Regions from separate parts of the Neobacillus sp. Fa239 genome, predicted to be linked through region 1. Evidence: riboswitches for the same ligand, from Rfam matches in the RefSeq annotation. Region 1 holds a riboswitch; the other holds the start of a gene.
What was found. A riboswitch is a leader RNA that binds a small molecule or an ion and turns the genes downstream of it on or off. The one in region 1 is predicted to bind S-adenosylmethionine.

Region 1 (7,535 bases):
TTGGCGCTAAAACAACAGCAAAATTAAACGCCGAGGGTACTCACTATATCCTGAACGGTGAAAAGCAATGGATTACCAACGCCGGTTTTGCCGATCTATTCTGTGTATACGCCAAGGTGGATGGAGAGCACTTTACAGCCTTTATCGTAGAAAGAGACTTCCCGGGTGTTTCTACAGGTGCAGAAGAGAAGAAGATGGGGATTAAGAGCTCTTCGACTCGTACCTTGATTCTTCAGGATGTCCCAGTACCAAAAGAAAACCTCTTAGGCGAATTTGGCAAAGGCCATGTCATCGCTTTTAATATTTTAAACATTGGCCGTTATAAACTGGCGGTCGGAGCAGTTGGCGGTTCTAAAAATGCCTTTGCAATGACTGTAAAGTATGCAAATGGGCGCCAGCAATTCAAAACGCCGATTTCTCAATTCAATCTGACAAAAGAAAAATTCGGTACGTTGGCATCGAAGATTTATGCAGCAGAAAGCTCCGTGTATCGTACGATAGGATTGTATGAGGATAACCAAGGCAAGCTATCAACTGAGGAATCAAAGGACATTAAATTAGTCGCAAATTCGATTGCAGAATATGCGATTGAGTGCTCCTTAAATAAATTCTTTGCAAGTGAAGTTCTTGATTACGTTGTTGACGAAGGCGTGCAAATTCATGGTGGATACGGCTACATGCAGGAGTACCCAATTGAAAGAGCCTACCGTGACTCACGGATCAATCGGATCTTTGAAGGAACAAATGAAATCAACCGTCTCCTTGTACCCGGAACCTTTTTGAAAAAGGCGATGAAAGGCGAGTTGCCGTTATTCCAAAAAGCATTACAGCTACAGGAAGAATTGATGATGTTAATGCCGGAAGATCCAGGCGATGAGCCGCTTGCACAGGAAAAATATTTAGTAAGAAATGCCAAGAAAATTGGCTTATTGGCTGCTGGTTTAGCGGCTCAAAAATATGGCAAAGCACTTGAAAGAGAACAAGAGGTGCTTTCCAACATAGCCGACCTCATCTCGAATGCATATGCAATGGAATCTGTTGTGTTACGCACGGAAAAAGCGATTGCAAAAGCAGGTTTGGAAAAGAACAAACAAAAGCTTCTTTACACACAGATTTTCTGTCAAGAAGCCTTTAATGAACTGGAGCAGATTGCCAAAGAAACCTTGGTGGCTATCGAACATGGAGATATTCTTCGAATAATGCTCTCCTCGCTAAGAAAATTAACCCGCCACACACCAACCAATGTCATTGTGAAAAAACGCGAAGCAGCAGATGTAATCATTGCAGCTGAACGATACCTAGTTTAATTCAATGGGGCCAGACCCCCGCCGCTTTAACGCATTACCGGAGCGGGGGTCTGACCCCTGTCAATTTTGAATGGCGGAAAAATGCAATATTTATTTAAAATTGTCGTATTATTATGCTTTTTTCTATTAGGAATTTCGACTTTAATGTGGTAATATTCAATTGTTACGTTTGTTTAATTAAGGAAAAATCGGCGGTGAAACAGATGTCTATGATTTTTTACTGGTACCCGAAATGCGGTACTTGTCGAAAAGCAAAGAAATGGCTGGATGATCATCATCTTTCCTACAAAGAAATACATATTGCTGATAATCCCCCTTCAAAGCTTGAGCTGGAGGATTATTATCAAAAAAGCGGTTTAGAATTAAAGAAATTCTTTAATACCAGTGGCCTAAAATATCGGGAATTAGGTATTAAGGACAGATTAAAATCTGCAACTGAAGCCGAGCTGCTTGATTTATTGGCTTCAGACGGGATGTTAATCAAAAGACCAATTTTAACGGATGGGAATAAAGTTACGGTTGGTTTTAAAGAAGAAGAGTATGAAAAAACGTGGTTGTAAGCGTTTTAATGCGTGCTTTTCCGATTATTAAACAGGGAAATCGATTTTTTTATCGATGATAGATTTAAGAATAATTTATGGAGGGATTTTCGTAATGAGCACACCAAAGGACTTACGTTATTCAGAAGAGCATGAGTGGGTAAAGGTTGAAGGGGAAAAAGTACGTGTTGGGATTACTCATTTTGCACAGCACGAACTAGGAGATATCGTATTCGTTGAACTTCCTGAAGTGGGCGATGAAGTAACTGCTGATGAAGCATTTGGCAGCGTGGAATCCGTTAAAACAGTTTCTGAACTTTATGCACCTGTAAGTGGTAAGGTGGTTGAAATAAACGAAGATTTAAGTGACAACCCTGAATTTGTTAACGAATCTCCATATGAGAAAGCATGGATGATTGTTATTGAATTATCTAATAACAGCGAATTAGATAAGTTAATGTCTGCTGAACAATATGAAGAAATGATTAATGAAGATTAATCAATGGACGGGAAGCGCCTTTTTAGAAGGTGCTTTTCTTTTTTTTACCATTATTTCAATCAAAAGATAAGGGTAAGCTAAAATAATTAATTATTTTTGGACGAACATTCATAAATGGGATACACACGTTATATGTATAAGTAGAATATGTTAACATTAAACCAACAACTCCATTATAAGGTGATTAATTATGAGTGACTCGTATGTTGACAAGGTTCTAATTGTGGAAGGAAAATCAGACAAAAAAAAGGTAAAAAGTATTGTGAAGGAACCGGTTGAAATTATTTGTACAAATGGAACGATCAGTATAACCAAATTAGATGAACTGATTGATTTTCTTGAAGACAAAGATGTTTATATTCTGGTGGATGCCGATGAAGCAGGTGAAAAGCTGCGCAAACAATTTAAAAGGGAATTTCCTCATGCGGAACATATCTATATTGACCGGATGTATCGTGAAGTAGCCACCGCCCCTGAACATCATCTTGCCACTGTATTGCTTGGGGCAAATATTGACGTTCATACCCAGTATTTAGAGAATTGCTGAGCGAATTGTTATGAAGGAATGGAACAGAGAAGAATACTCTTCATTCATGGAAAATCAATCATCCGGCCTTGTTTACTTTTATACGCCATTATGCGGTACCTGTCAGGTTGCTTCGAGAATGCTTCAAATTATTGAGGAAATGGTCCAAGTCCCAATGGGGAAAATGAATATCAATTTCTACCCAGAGCTCGCCAAGGCACACGCGGTTGAAAGTGTTCCGTGCCTATTGTTCATTCAAAATGGAATGGTGGCAGAGGTATTGTATGCTTTCCATTCAGTTCCTTACTTACTAGAAAAAATAAAATATTATTTTAACTAAAAAAACAGATGCGAAACATCTGTTTTTTTTGTCGAGCGATTATTAAAGGAATTCCTGGTGTTATACGGAATATAGATAGTATTGCCTATAGACCGGAGTGATGAGAAATGATTGATTCTATTCGTTGTTTTCTTCTTAAAACAAAAGAACATCGACATGTCCTTCAATTAATAAAAGAAACGGATTCTATCATGATTAGCTTCATCTCAAACAACGAAAGCATCACATTGTCCTTAAAAAATGGCGAAATCACATTGCTTCACGATTCAGAGGAAATGTTCAATAGATATGAAATTTATGGTGATTTCTCAGCCATTGAGCAGCTCCTTACCGGCAAGGAACGATTAAGAAACTTGGTCAAAAGAGAGAAATTGTCGATAGTGGCACCGTTTAGAAGGATCCTCATGCTGGAGTCGCTTTTTTATTTAACAAAAGGGACCGACGTTGCTTCAGCCTAAAAAATACCAGAATAATTTTTCAGAAAATGAGAAAATTCCGTTGACACTCATTTTTTTCCGTGGTACGATTGCTTTCGTGATAAAAAATTGCTTAAGTCATTTAACGTGTTAATTGAATATAGTTGTTGAAAAGCTCTTATCAAGAGAGGTGGAGGGATGTGCCCGATGAAGCCCGGCAACCGTCAATGTTTATTGAAATGGTGCCAATTCACACAAAGCATTTGCTTTGGGAGATGGGAGAAAGGTTCTATTTATAATGCCTTTCTGCCTGTGCAGAAAGGCATTTTTATTTTTCTAAAATAGAATGTTTTAATAAAAATTTCAAACCCTATATTTAAGGAACACTGTGTAAATGGATTTGACGGATAAAAGAAGGTGATTCAATGATTTCGATTAAAAATGTCCGAAAGGTTTTTCCATCGAAGCAGGGGCAGTTAAAAGCAGTAGATGATGTCAACCTGGAAATAAACGAAGGAGAAATTTTCGGTGTAATTGGCTACAGCGGAGCTGGGAAAAGTACGTTAATTCGTATGCTGAATGGTCTGGAACTTCCTTCTGAGGGATCTATTACCGTGGCTGGCCGAGTTATTTCACAAATCAAAGGCAGTGATCTTAGGAAAGCTCGCCAAGAAATCAGCATGATTTTCCAACATTTTAATCTGCTATGGTCAAGGACAGTGAGTGAAAATATTGCTTTCCCATTAGAAATAGCGGGTGTCAAAGGACCGGAAAGAGCTAAAAGAGTAAATGAACTGATTAAACTAGTTGGTTTAGAGGGAAGAGAAAATGCTTATCCATCGCAGCTAAGTGGCGGACAAAAGCAAAGAGTCGGCATAGCAAGAGCGCTGGCGAATAGCCCGAAGGTGTTACTATGCGATGAAGCAACCTCAGCACTAGATCCGCAAACGACAGATTCAATTTTGGATTTGCTCGTTGATATTAATAAAAGATTAGGTTTAACGATTGTGTTAATCACCCATGAAATGCATGTTATCCGTAAAATCTGCCATCGGGTCGCAGTCATGGAAAACGGGAAAATTGTTGAGCTTGGTCACGTGCTGGACGTATTTAAGAACCCAAAAGCTCCAATAACCAAAAGATTTGTTCAGCAGGTTACTGAGCCCGAAGAAACGAAAGAAACAGCCGAGCATCTTCTTGAGAGGTATCATTCGGGTCAAATCGTTCAGTTGACCTTTATCGGGGAGGCGACCGAACAGCCGGTGATCACTAATCTAATCCGAGCGAATGATGTGACGGTTAATATCCTGCAAGGGAAAATATCGCAAACCCAAAGTGGTTCATATGGTACCCTGTTCATTCATCTCGATGGCAGACGGGAAGCAGTCGATAAAGCCATTGACTTTATTCGCACGCAGAATGTTGGCGTGGAGGTGGTAACAAATGAACAGTAATTATTTTCCGAATGTCGATTGGCAGGCAATGTGGGAGGCAACAGTCCAAACGCTTTATATGACTGCGGTTTCGGTACTGGCAACCTTTATTTTAGGAATCTTGCTTGGGTTAATTCTATTCCTGACATCTTCAGGGAATATGTGGCAAAATAAGCCGATTAACGTGGTCATTAGTGCAATAGTGAATGTCTTTCGGTCCATCCCGTTCATTATCTTAATTGTCTTATTAATTCCTTTTACAAACCTATTATTTAAGACAATGATTGGTGAAACCGCAGCATTACCAGCACTGATTATTGGGGCAGCTCCGTTCTATGCCAGAATGGTTGAAATCGGTCTTAGAGAAATTGATAAAGGCGTTATTGAAGCGGCAAAGTCAATGGGTGCCACAACGGGCACAATCATTTGGAAAGTGCTGTTGCCGGAATCGATGCCGGCGCTTGTTTCAGGTATTACCGTTACCGCCATTGCTCTTGTCAGCTATACAGCCATGGCCGGAGTCATTGGTGCAGGAGGTCTTGGGAATCTTGCCTACCTGCAAGGTTTTGAACAAAACCAAAATGATGTCACTTTTGTGGCAACGATTATTATTTTGATTATCGTGTTTGTGATTCAGTTTATTGGTGATGCATTTACAAAAAAATTAGATAAAAGATAAAAGGTGAGGTCAACATGAAAAAATGGATTAGTTTAGTATTAGCGTTATCATTAGCCCTTGTATTAGCAGCATGCGGAACATCCAGCAACAATTCTTCAAGCAGCAGCGATAAAGGGTTAACAAAATTAGTGGTAGGAGCTTCAAGTGTTCCCCATGCTGAAATTTTACGTCAAGCACAACCTATTTTGAAAAAAGATGGAATTGACTTAGTCATTAAAACATTTCAGGATTATATTTTACCGAACAAAGCATTGCAGTCAAAGCAGCTTGATGCAAACTACTTCCAACACATTCCTTATTTAAATGCCCAAAATAAGCAATTTGGTTATGGCTTTGTTAATGCTGGCGGGATTCACATTGAACCGATTGGTGTTTACTCGAAAAAATATAAAAAATTAAGTGATCTTCCTGATGGCGCACATCTAATCATGAGCAACTCAGTTGCCGATCATGGCCGTCTGCTATCTTTACTTGAAGCACAAGGCTTAATTAAATTAAAACCAGGTATTGATAAAACAACTGCAACGATCAAAGATGTGGTATCCAATCCAAAACATTTAATTTTTGATGCAAAATATGAAGCAGCCTTATTGCCAAAAATTTATCAAAATGGTGAAGGCGATGCCGTATTAATTAACTCCAACTATGCGATTGGCGCAGGATTAAATCCGCTTAAGGATTCCATTGCGATTGAAGGTAAAAACTCGCCATATGTAAATATCATTGCGGTACGTAAGGGTGACGAAAACAAACCGGCTATCAAAAAACTGGTAGAGGTTCTTCATTCTAAAACGATTCAAGACTTTATTCTTAAAAAATACAAAGGGGCCGTTGTCCCAGTATCACAATAATATATATAAGAAGAAATACAGAAAAGTCGGTGATTGATTCACTGGCTTTTCTTATTTGGCCATAGGACTATATACATGAAATAATTTACAACGGTAAAAATAGATAAGTATTAAACCTGAAATTGAGATAGCAAATTATAAAAAAATAGGGTATGATTTTATCCGAGTGTGTTTGTCTGCATTAATATAAACCCCTCAGAAATGCTGCCTAATTTGGCAAATTTCACATTGTTTGGAAATTCATTCTCAATTAGTAGCCGATCAGTGAAAATGATTTCTTGTTATTACTGTTTAGGAGTTGCTAACACATTTCATTTGTTATAAGATTGTAATGAGAATAGAATGAGAATAGAATTCTAGACCCAATGGTTAACTTGATACAAAACTTTCTTTGCGGAGGTATAAATATGGCTGGATCAACTTTACAGATCAAAGATCTACATGTAGCAATTGATGGGAAAGAAATTTTAAAAGGTGTAAACCTTGAAATAAAAGGTGGAGAATTCCACGCAATCATGGGACCGAATGGTACTGGTAAATCTACTTTATCATCTGCGATCATGGGTCATCCTAAATATGAAGTAACAAGCGGTAACATTTTATTAGACGGACAGAATGTCTTGGAAATGGAAGTAGATGAGCGTGCGCGTGCAGGCCTGTTCCTTGCGATGCAGTATCCAAGCGAAATTAACGGCGTAACCAATGCCGACTTTTTACGTTCGGCTATCAACAGCCGCCTTGGTGAAGGAAATGAAATTTCATTAATGAAATTTATCCGTAAAATGGATAAACAAATGGAATTCCTGGAGATGGACCTGGATATGGCACAGCGTTATTTGAACGAAGGGTTCTCCGGCGGTGAGAAAAAGCGTAACGAAATCTTACAATTAATGATGCTTCAGCCAAAAATTGCCATCCTGGATGAAATTGACTCCGGTCTTGACA
Region 2 (7,535 bases), 1.0 Mb from region 1:
ATGTAGTCATTATGTCTCCAGATGAAAATGGATTGGTTGATTGCAGGCAGCTTGAGGAGCTGCTCATAAAATATAAAGATCGTCGAATTAAAATCGGTTCATTTTCAGCCTGCTCCAATGTAACGGGGATTCAAACACCCTATCACCAATTGGCCAAAATAATGCATCTGCATGGGGGACTCTGTTTTGTGGACTTTGCGGCATCTGCTCCATATGTCCAAATGGATATGCATCCGGAAGATCCTTTGGAAAAATTAGATGCGATCTTTTTTTCACCGCACAAGTTTTTAGGCGGACCAGGTTCTAGTGGTGTCTTAGTGTTCGACAGCCGTCTATATATAAACCAAGTACCTGACCATCCAGGTGGAGGTACGGTAACATGGACTAATCCCTGGGGAGAACATCACTATTATCCCGACATTGAGATTAGAGAGGATGGTGGAACACCGGGTATTCTCCAAGCAATCCGCACTGCACTCGTCTTAAATTTAAAAGATCAAATGGGAGTCAAAAATATAATAGCAAGGGAAAAAGAATTATTATCTATCTTATTGAAAGAAATGAAAGAAATTTCGGGTGTTCACATATTAGAAGGGCAAATTGAGGATCGAATCGGGATTGTTTCCTTTTACATTGAAAATATTCACCATAATTTAGTTGTCCGGTTGTTAAATGATCGGTTCGGCTTTCAAGTTAGAGGGGGATGTTCCTGTGCAGGTACCTATGGTCATTATTTATATGATATCGACCCGACTGCATCCAAACTGATAACCGATAAAATTGATCAAGGTGATTTGTCGGAAAAACCTGGTTGGATAAGGGTTTCCCTTCATCCTGTTATGACGAATGAAGAAATCATTAAATTTGTGCAAGCGATTAAGGAGATTACAAGTTATATTGATGTTTGGGGTAAGGATTATATTTATGATTCCTCAAGTAATGATTATTTTTACGTCCATCATGAAAGAGAAGACATGTCCCTGCTTTTTCGATTTAAATAATATAAAAAGAGGCATACCGATGCCTCTTTTATGATATGACCTAAAATGTCAACGGCTGATATGTTGGGGCATATGCTAATCAAATAAAGGAGGGGGTAACATGATTCACACTGTAAAACCCGGTGAAACCCTTGGAAGCATTTCAGCAGATTATCGAGTCAGCCTTCATCAGCTTTATGCAGCAAATCCGGGGATTGGCCATTTAATGGTGGGCCAAAGGATTCAAATTCCCGGTTTGCCAAACCCCAATTCTATCCCTTATTCTATCCAAATATCGATTGGGAAGCGAAGGCTTGCCTTATTCCAAAATGGTAAATTAGCCAGAGTTTATCCAATTGCGGTAGGTAAAATGTTGACCAATACACCAGCTGGTGAATTTGTCATTGTCAATCGTGAATTGAATCCAGGTGGCCCATTTGGAGTCATGTGGCTGTCTTTATCGAAACAGGGCTACGGTATACATGGTACCAATGATCCAAGTTCGATTGGGAAAGCAGTCTCGCATGGTTGTGTAAGAATGTATAACCGGGATGTTCTTCAGCTTGCAGAGCTCGTTCCTAATGGAACGAGAGTTGTCATTCAGCAATAATTGATAAGTATTAATTGACAATATCAAATATTTGTACTATTATCACATTAAATAATTAATTATTTCGAAAAACTAATAATTTAATAATTCTTCTTATAAAGAGAGGTGGAGGGACTGGCCCTTTGAAGCCTCGGCAGCAGGTTCTTAAGAATACTGTGCCAAATCCATCAAACATTTATGTTTGAAAGATAGGAAGAGAGAAAAAGGCTCTCTTCTAGTTATGAAGTGAGTTTTTTTATTTAGCAAAAAACCAACTTTATTGGTTGGAAAAGTAGAGATTAGAAGAGGAGAGAGAAACCATGAAATTTGGATTTTGGCTACCGATTTTTGGAGGATGGTTAAGAAATGTTGAGGATGAAAAGATGCCGCCAACATTTGATTACGCCAAAACGGTGATCCAATCGGCAGAAAAATGGGGTTATTCCACCACATTAATAGCGGAATTATATTTGAATGATATAAAAGGACCTGAGTCGGATTCACTTGAAGCATGGTCGACAGCGGCTGCTCTTGCGGCTGTTACAGAAAAAATCGAAATCATGACAGCAGTTAGACCTGGATTCCATAATCCGGCAGTTACAGCGAAAATGGCGGCTAATATTGATCAAATCAGCAAGGGAAGATTCACGTTAAATGTTGTTTCTGCCTGGTGGGAAGAAGAAGCCCGTCAGTACGGCGGAATCTTTACTGAGCATGATGAACGATATGACCGCACGAAAGAATTTATAGATGTATTAAAGGGCTTTTGGACAGAAGAAACGTTTTCATATGATGGTAAATTTTATCAAATTAAGGATGCAAAACTTTCACCAAAACCTATTCAACGTCCTAATCCAATCTTGTATGCTGGAGGAGAAAGCCCAAAAGGAAAGCAGACCATTGTTGAGAAGTGTGATGCCTATGTGATGCACGGTGGAACAGTTGCAGAAATTGAGAAAAAAATCAGTGAAATGAAATCGTTACGGGAACAAACTGGGAATCCTGAACTGAACTCTTTTGGGATGGCGGCATATGTCATTTGCCGGGAAACGGAAGAGGAAGCAATTGCGGAATTGGCAAGAATCACTGATGTAAAAGAATCAAGTGGCTATGCTGGTTTTAAAGATTTTACAAGCAAATCGCAGCTTGAGCAGAAAATTCAGCTTCAGGATTATTCTGTTTCTAATCGCGGATTACGCCCAAATTTGGTGGGTACGCCTTCACAAATTGCTGAACGAATTTTACAATATGAACAAGCAGGTCTTGACCTATTACTTCTTCAATTTTCACCGCAGCTTGAAGAAATGGAACAGTTTAGCAAGCTGGTAATGCCGCTGGTAGAGGAAAAACGAAAGCAGCTAGCCTAGATTTTCAGAATGAGAGGGGATTTTAAATTGAGTAAAGTTTATATTATCCATGAGAATGAGGAATGGACCGTACACCTCACAAAACGTTTAGAAGAACTGGAAGTACCTTATGAAGAATGGCATTTAGATAGCGGCAGACTAGATTTATCAAAAGAGCCGCCTGAAGGTGTTTTTTATAGCCGAATGAGTGCATCATCGCATACGAGGAACCATCGATTTGCGCCAGAGTTTACCGCACAGGTTCTAGCCTGGCTTGAAGCCCATGGGCGCAAGGTGTTTAACGGCTCACGAGCACTCCAGCTTGAGGTTAGTAAGGTACTGCAATATTTAGAATTAAATAAACATGGTATTGTAACACCGCGTACAATCGCTGCCGCAGGCATTGGGCAAATTCTTGAAGCTTCAGGAGAGTTTATCGGGGCACCGTTTATCACCAAGCACAACCGTGCCGGAAAAGGGCTTGGCGTTCAATTGTTCCAAACTGTTGAGTCGCTAAGGGCATATGTTGAAGGACCTGAATTCGAAGAGCCGGTCGATGGAATAACATTGATTCAAGAATACATTCAATCACCTGAAAGCTATATAACCCGCTGTGAGTTTGTTGGAGGGAAGTTTGTTTATGCAGTGAAGGTTGATACCTCGGAAGGGTTCCAATTATGTCCTGCCGATGCTTGCCAAATTGGTGATTTATTTTGCCCAGTTGGGGAGCAGGTGGAGGAAAAGCCGAAATTCCAAATTATTGATGGTTTTTCAGATCCGATTATTGAAAAATATGAGCAGGTGCTGGCAGCTAATCATGTACAGGTGGCCGGTATCGAATTTATCCGTAATGAAGCTGGTGAGATATTCACCTATGATATAAACACAAATACGAATTATAATTCAGATGCGGAAGCAAAAGCCGGGAAATATGGAATGCTCGAATTAGCAATATTCTTAAAAAATGAGTTACATAAATTGAATTCTTAACTAGTTTTATAAAAATCATTAAAGAGAAGCTCCCCAAAATTGGAGAGCTTCTTTTTACAGAACACGAAAATTCCATTCTTTTGAGAGATGCTTTAAGAGCATGACTCCGGCGGAGCTATTACCGTGTTTATCAATCGCCGGTCCATATAATCCGATACCCCAGCTTGGTGACCTCAGTTCTTGCCCTTTTGCATTAGGTGGGATAGCTGCCATAATTCCTCCGGAAACACCACTTTTTGCAGGGATACCAACAAATGCAGCGAATCGGCCTGAATAATCGTACATACCACAGGTGTACATTAATGTTTTTGTTAAACTGGCTACTTCTTGAGAAAAAATCGAATCTTTTGAATAAGGGTGGATGCCGTCCATCGCTAAAATCAGTCCGATCTGTGCTAATTCTGAAATGTTCAGCTCAATGGAACAAAGTTTTAAATAAACCTCGATAGCTTCTTCAACATCACCAAGCAGGTATCCCGTTTCCTTCAGCCAGTACGCAAGTGAGCGATTCCTGTTCGCTGTTTTCCACTCAGACCAAAAAACATCGTCATTAATCACAGGCTTTCGACCAATCATTTTTTCAATAAATAAAAGGAGGGAATTGATTTTTTCAGCAGGCGTTTCACCCGGAAGAAGGGAAGCAACCGTTATCGCCCCGGCATTTATCATTGGATTAAAAGGTCTGCCAGGGTGGCTTAATTCCAACCGAAAGATGGAATTAAAGGCATCACCTGTCGGCTCGACATCTACATAATTCATGATAGGTGGAATGCCTCTGGCCGTGCAGGCATAGATAAAGCTGATTACTTTGGAGATACTTTGCATGGTAAAACTTATTTCAGTGTCACCTGAGATCAGCAATGTTCCATCGGATGAAAGTAAACAAATTCCTAAATGATCTGGATTCGCTTTTTTTAAGGCAGGAATATAGCTCGCTGTCGCTCCATTTTTCGTAAAGCTTTTGTATTGTAACACCCATTCATCAAGCTCTTGCTGCATTGTTTGGATTGGATTTTTAATGTTTTCAGGTTTAAGTTTCACCATTTGTTTCGTGTCCTTTCTAGACGCTATCATATATAGTTTTTATCAATAAACAAGAAAATAACAATTTAATCTTAATTCATGAAGGTTAAGAAGAAAAGTTGAATAGATGTAGAAAAAACGAGAAATATCACGATGAAAATAAATTGTATATATAGCCGTCCTTTATTACAATCAAATTAAATAAAACGTTCAAGAAAAATTGAACGTTAAAAATAAATTGAAGGGACAATGAAATGTGAAAAAGCAAATAGATCATTTCGATATAACATCAATAGAACAGGCAAAAGTACTCTCAAATGAACTAAGAATGAAAATACTAACCCTATTTAATGACGGTAAACCTCGTACAGCAAAGCAGGTTGCAGATGAGCTAGGACTTTCCCCTTCAAAAATTCATTATCATGTCCGGGAACTTGTCAAAGTTAATCTGCTCTTTCTTTATGATACGAACGAGATTAACGGGATTGTTGAAAAGTATTATTTACCTATAGCGAAGGATTTTCGAATTGTCATTAAAAAGCTTGAAACAGATATTGAAGGGAAGCAACAGATTATTAACCACACTTTAACTGTATTTAAAAAGCAGTTTATTGAAGCTTTTAAGGATGATTTAGATGAATCGCTGCTCCAAGTAATGAATTTGGATTTGTCAAAAGAGGATAAAGATGAGGTGATAAATGACCTCAAGGAATTATCAGCCAAGTGGGTCCAAAAATCGAATAAGGAAAAGGGGAGGAAAAATACTTATGGAATGGTTCTTTCTGTCTTTCCAAAGGAGGATGTATGAAAAACAACAAGGGATTTCTTAGTTTTTTACTTATTTGGGGAGGGCAGCTCGGGTCATTACTTGGCTCAAGTTTAACCTCTTTTGCACTTGGAGTGTATGTATTGCAAAAATCTGGTTCTATAGCGAACTTTTCAATCACATTATTATGTATGACATTGCCAGGGCTTATAGCTGCACCATTTGTAGGTATTCTAGTTGATAAATGGAGCCGCAAAGGCATGATGCTTTTAAGTGATATATTAGCTGCTGCTGCAACATTGGGAATCGGCGCCATTCTTATCTTTTCTCATTTAGAACTATGGCATATCTATATTAGCGTATCAATTGCCTCCATTTCAGGAATTATTCAATTCCCTGCCTACCAATCAATTGTATCGCAGATTGTTGAGAAGGAACATCTTGGCAGAGCAAATGGATTAATTCAAGTATGTGAGTCAGCAACAATGATTGTAGCTCCACCACTTGCAGGTGTCCTTTTACCACTTATACAATTACAGGGCATTATTGTTATTGACTTCTTCTCCTTCTTCTTAGCTATTTTTTCACTTCTATTCGTCAAAATACCTTCGCATCTTGTCATACCCGTACGAAACAAAAAACAATCTGTCTCACATGATCTATTAGAAGGAATTAATTATCTCCGTCATCATCGAAGTTTATTATGGTTACTAGTTTACTTCGCATTTACTAATTTTTTACTCGGATTTGTAAACGTTCTCTTACAACCTCTTATCCTTTCGATCAGTAATGTTCAGAACCTAGGCATCGTTTTATCATGTTTGGGATTAGCGATGGCAGCGGGCGGTCTGGTCATGAGCCTTTGGGGAGGGCCAAGAAAAAAAGCAAAAGCAATTTTATATTTTGGTTCGATAAGTGCCTGCGCCTCTACTTTCGTCGGTGCAAGTACTTCAATTCCAATTATATGTATTTTTTTATTTGTTGAATTTTTCTTTTTGCCCTTTGGCAACAGCTGTTCACAGGTTATTTGGCAAACGAAGGTGGAATTAAAAGTTCAAGGACGTGTATTTGCTTTAAGAAGAATGATTGCCATGTCTCTAATGCCAATAGCTTATGGACTGTCAGGCCCATTAAACCAATATATCTTATCCCCGTTTATGGCCGCAAACAGTGTCGGAACACGCCTATTTGGTTCTTGGCTGGGGTCAGGTGAGCAAGCAGGGATTCGGCTTTTTTTTATCATAATCGGTTTATGCTGGCTCCTACTATCTGTTACATTATCCTTTAAAAAGGAAATTAAGCATTTAGATGAACAAACACAAAAAGAACAGAATCAGGTATTAACAGTATAATTCATACTAAAAAGAGGATGGACCCTTTAGTTAAGCCATCCTCACTTTCAATTATTAAGCTTTTGCCGCTTGAATTTGAAGATTGATTTTTACTTTATCGCCTACTAAAACGCCGCCGGTTTCAAGCGCTGCGTTCCATGTTAGGCCGTAATCTGAACGGTTAACTGTACCTGTGGCACTAAAACCAACTTTTTCATTTCCCCATGGATCTTTTCCTTGTCCTTCGAAAGTAACCGCAAATGTTTCTTGTTTTGTTACTCCGTGTAAGGTTAAATCACCACTTACATTGTATTCACCTTCATCTGTTTTTTCGATGGAAGTAGAACGGAAAGTCATGTTTGGATATTTTTCAACATCAAAGAAATCAGCTGAAACTAAGTGGCCGTCTCGATCTTTATTTCGAGTATCAACACTGGCAGTATCAATTGTGAATTCAATGTTTGCTGATGTTAAATCTGTTGGATCAGCTTCAATTGTTGCATTGAAGTT

Region 2: linked by a shared signal. The riboswitch ahead of ACZ5XR_RS17770 (LLM class flavin-dependent oxidoreductase) and the one ahead of ACZ5XR_RS23080 (methionine ABC transporter ATP-binding protein) in region 1 are both predicted to bind S-adenosylmethionine.

Annotation. Positions count from the first base shown of each region.
Region 1 is NZ_AP041611.1:4,638,685-4,646,219, reverse strand. It holds gene ACZ5XR_RS23110 (acyl-CoA dehydrogenase family protein) at 1-1,307, shown strand, start outside; gene ACZ5XR_RS23105 (arsenate reductase family protein) at 1,511-1,867, shown strand; gene gcvH (glycine cleavage system protein GcvH) at 1,962-2,345, shown strand; gene ACZ5XR_RS23095 (toprim domain-containing protein) at 2,536-2,892, shown strand; gene ACZ5XR_RS23090 (thioredoxin family protein) at 2,903-3,211, shown strand; gene ACZ5XR_RS23085 (hypothetical protein) at 3,319-3,669, shown strand; SAM riboswitch class I at 3,803-3,909, shown strand; gene ACZ5XR_RS23080 (methionine ABC transporter ATP-binding protein) at 4,053-5,081, shown strand; gene ACZ5XR_RS23075 (methionine ABC transporter permease) at 5,071-5,739, shown strand; gene ACZ5XR_RS23070 (MetQ/NlpA family ABC transporter substrate-binding protein) at 5,754-6,590, shown strand; gene sufC (Fe-S cluster assembly ATPase SufC) at 6,998-7,535, shown strand, end outside.
Region 2 is NZ_AP041611.1:3,638,534-3,646,068, reverse strand. It holds gene ACZ5XR_RS17780 (aminotransferase class V-fold PLP-dependent enzyme) at 1-1,001, shown strand, start outside; gene ACZ5XR_RS17775 (L,D-transpeptidase family protein) at 1,102-1,590, shown strand; SAM riboswitch class I at 1,681-1,785, shown strand; gene ACZ5XR_RS17770 (LLM class flavin-dependent oxidoreductase) at 1,890-2,936, shown strand; gene ACZ5XR_RS17765 (ATP-grasp domain-containing protein) at 2,964-3,905, shown strand; gene ACZ5XR_RS17760 (glutaminase) at 3,960-4,949, opposite strand; gene ACZ5XR_RS17755 (ArsR/SmtB family transcription factor) at 5,185-5,736, shown strand; gene ACZ5XR_RS17750 (MFS transporter) at 5,733-7,046, shown strand; gene ACZ5XR_RS17745 (YceI family protein) at 7,101-7,535, opposite strand, start outside.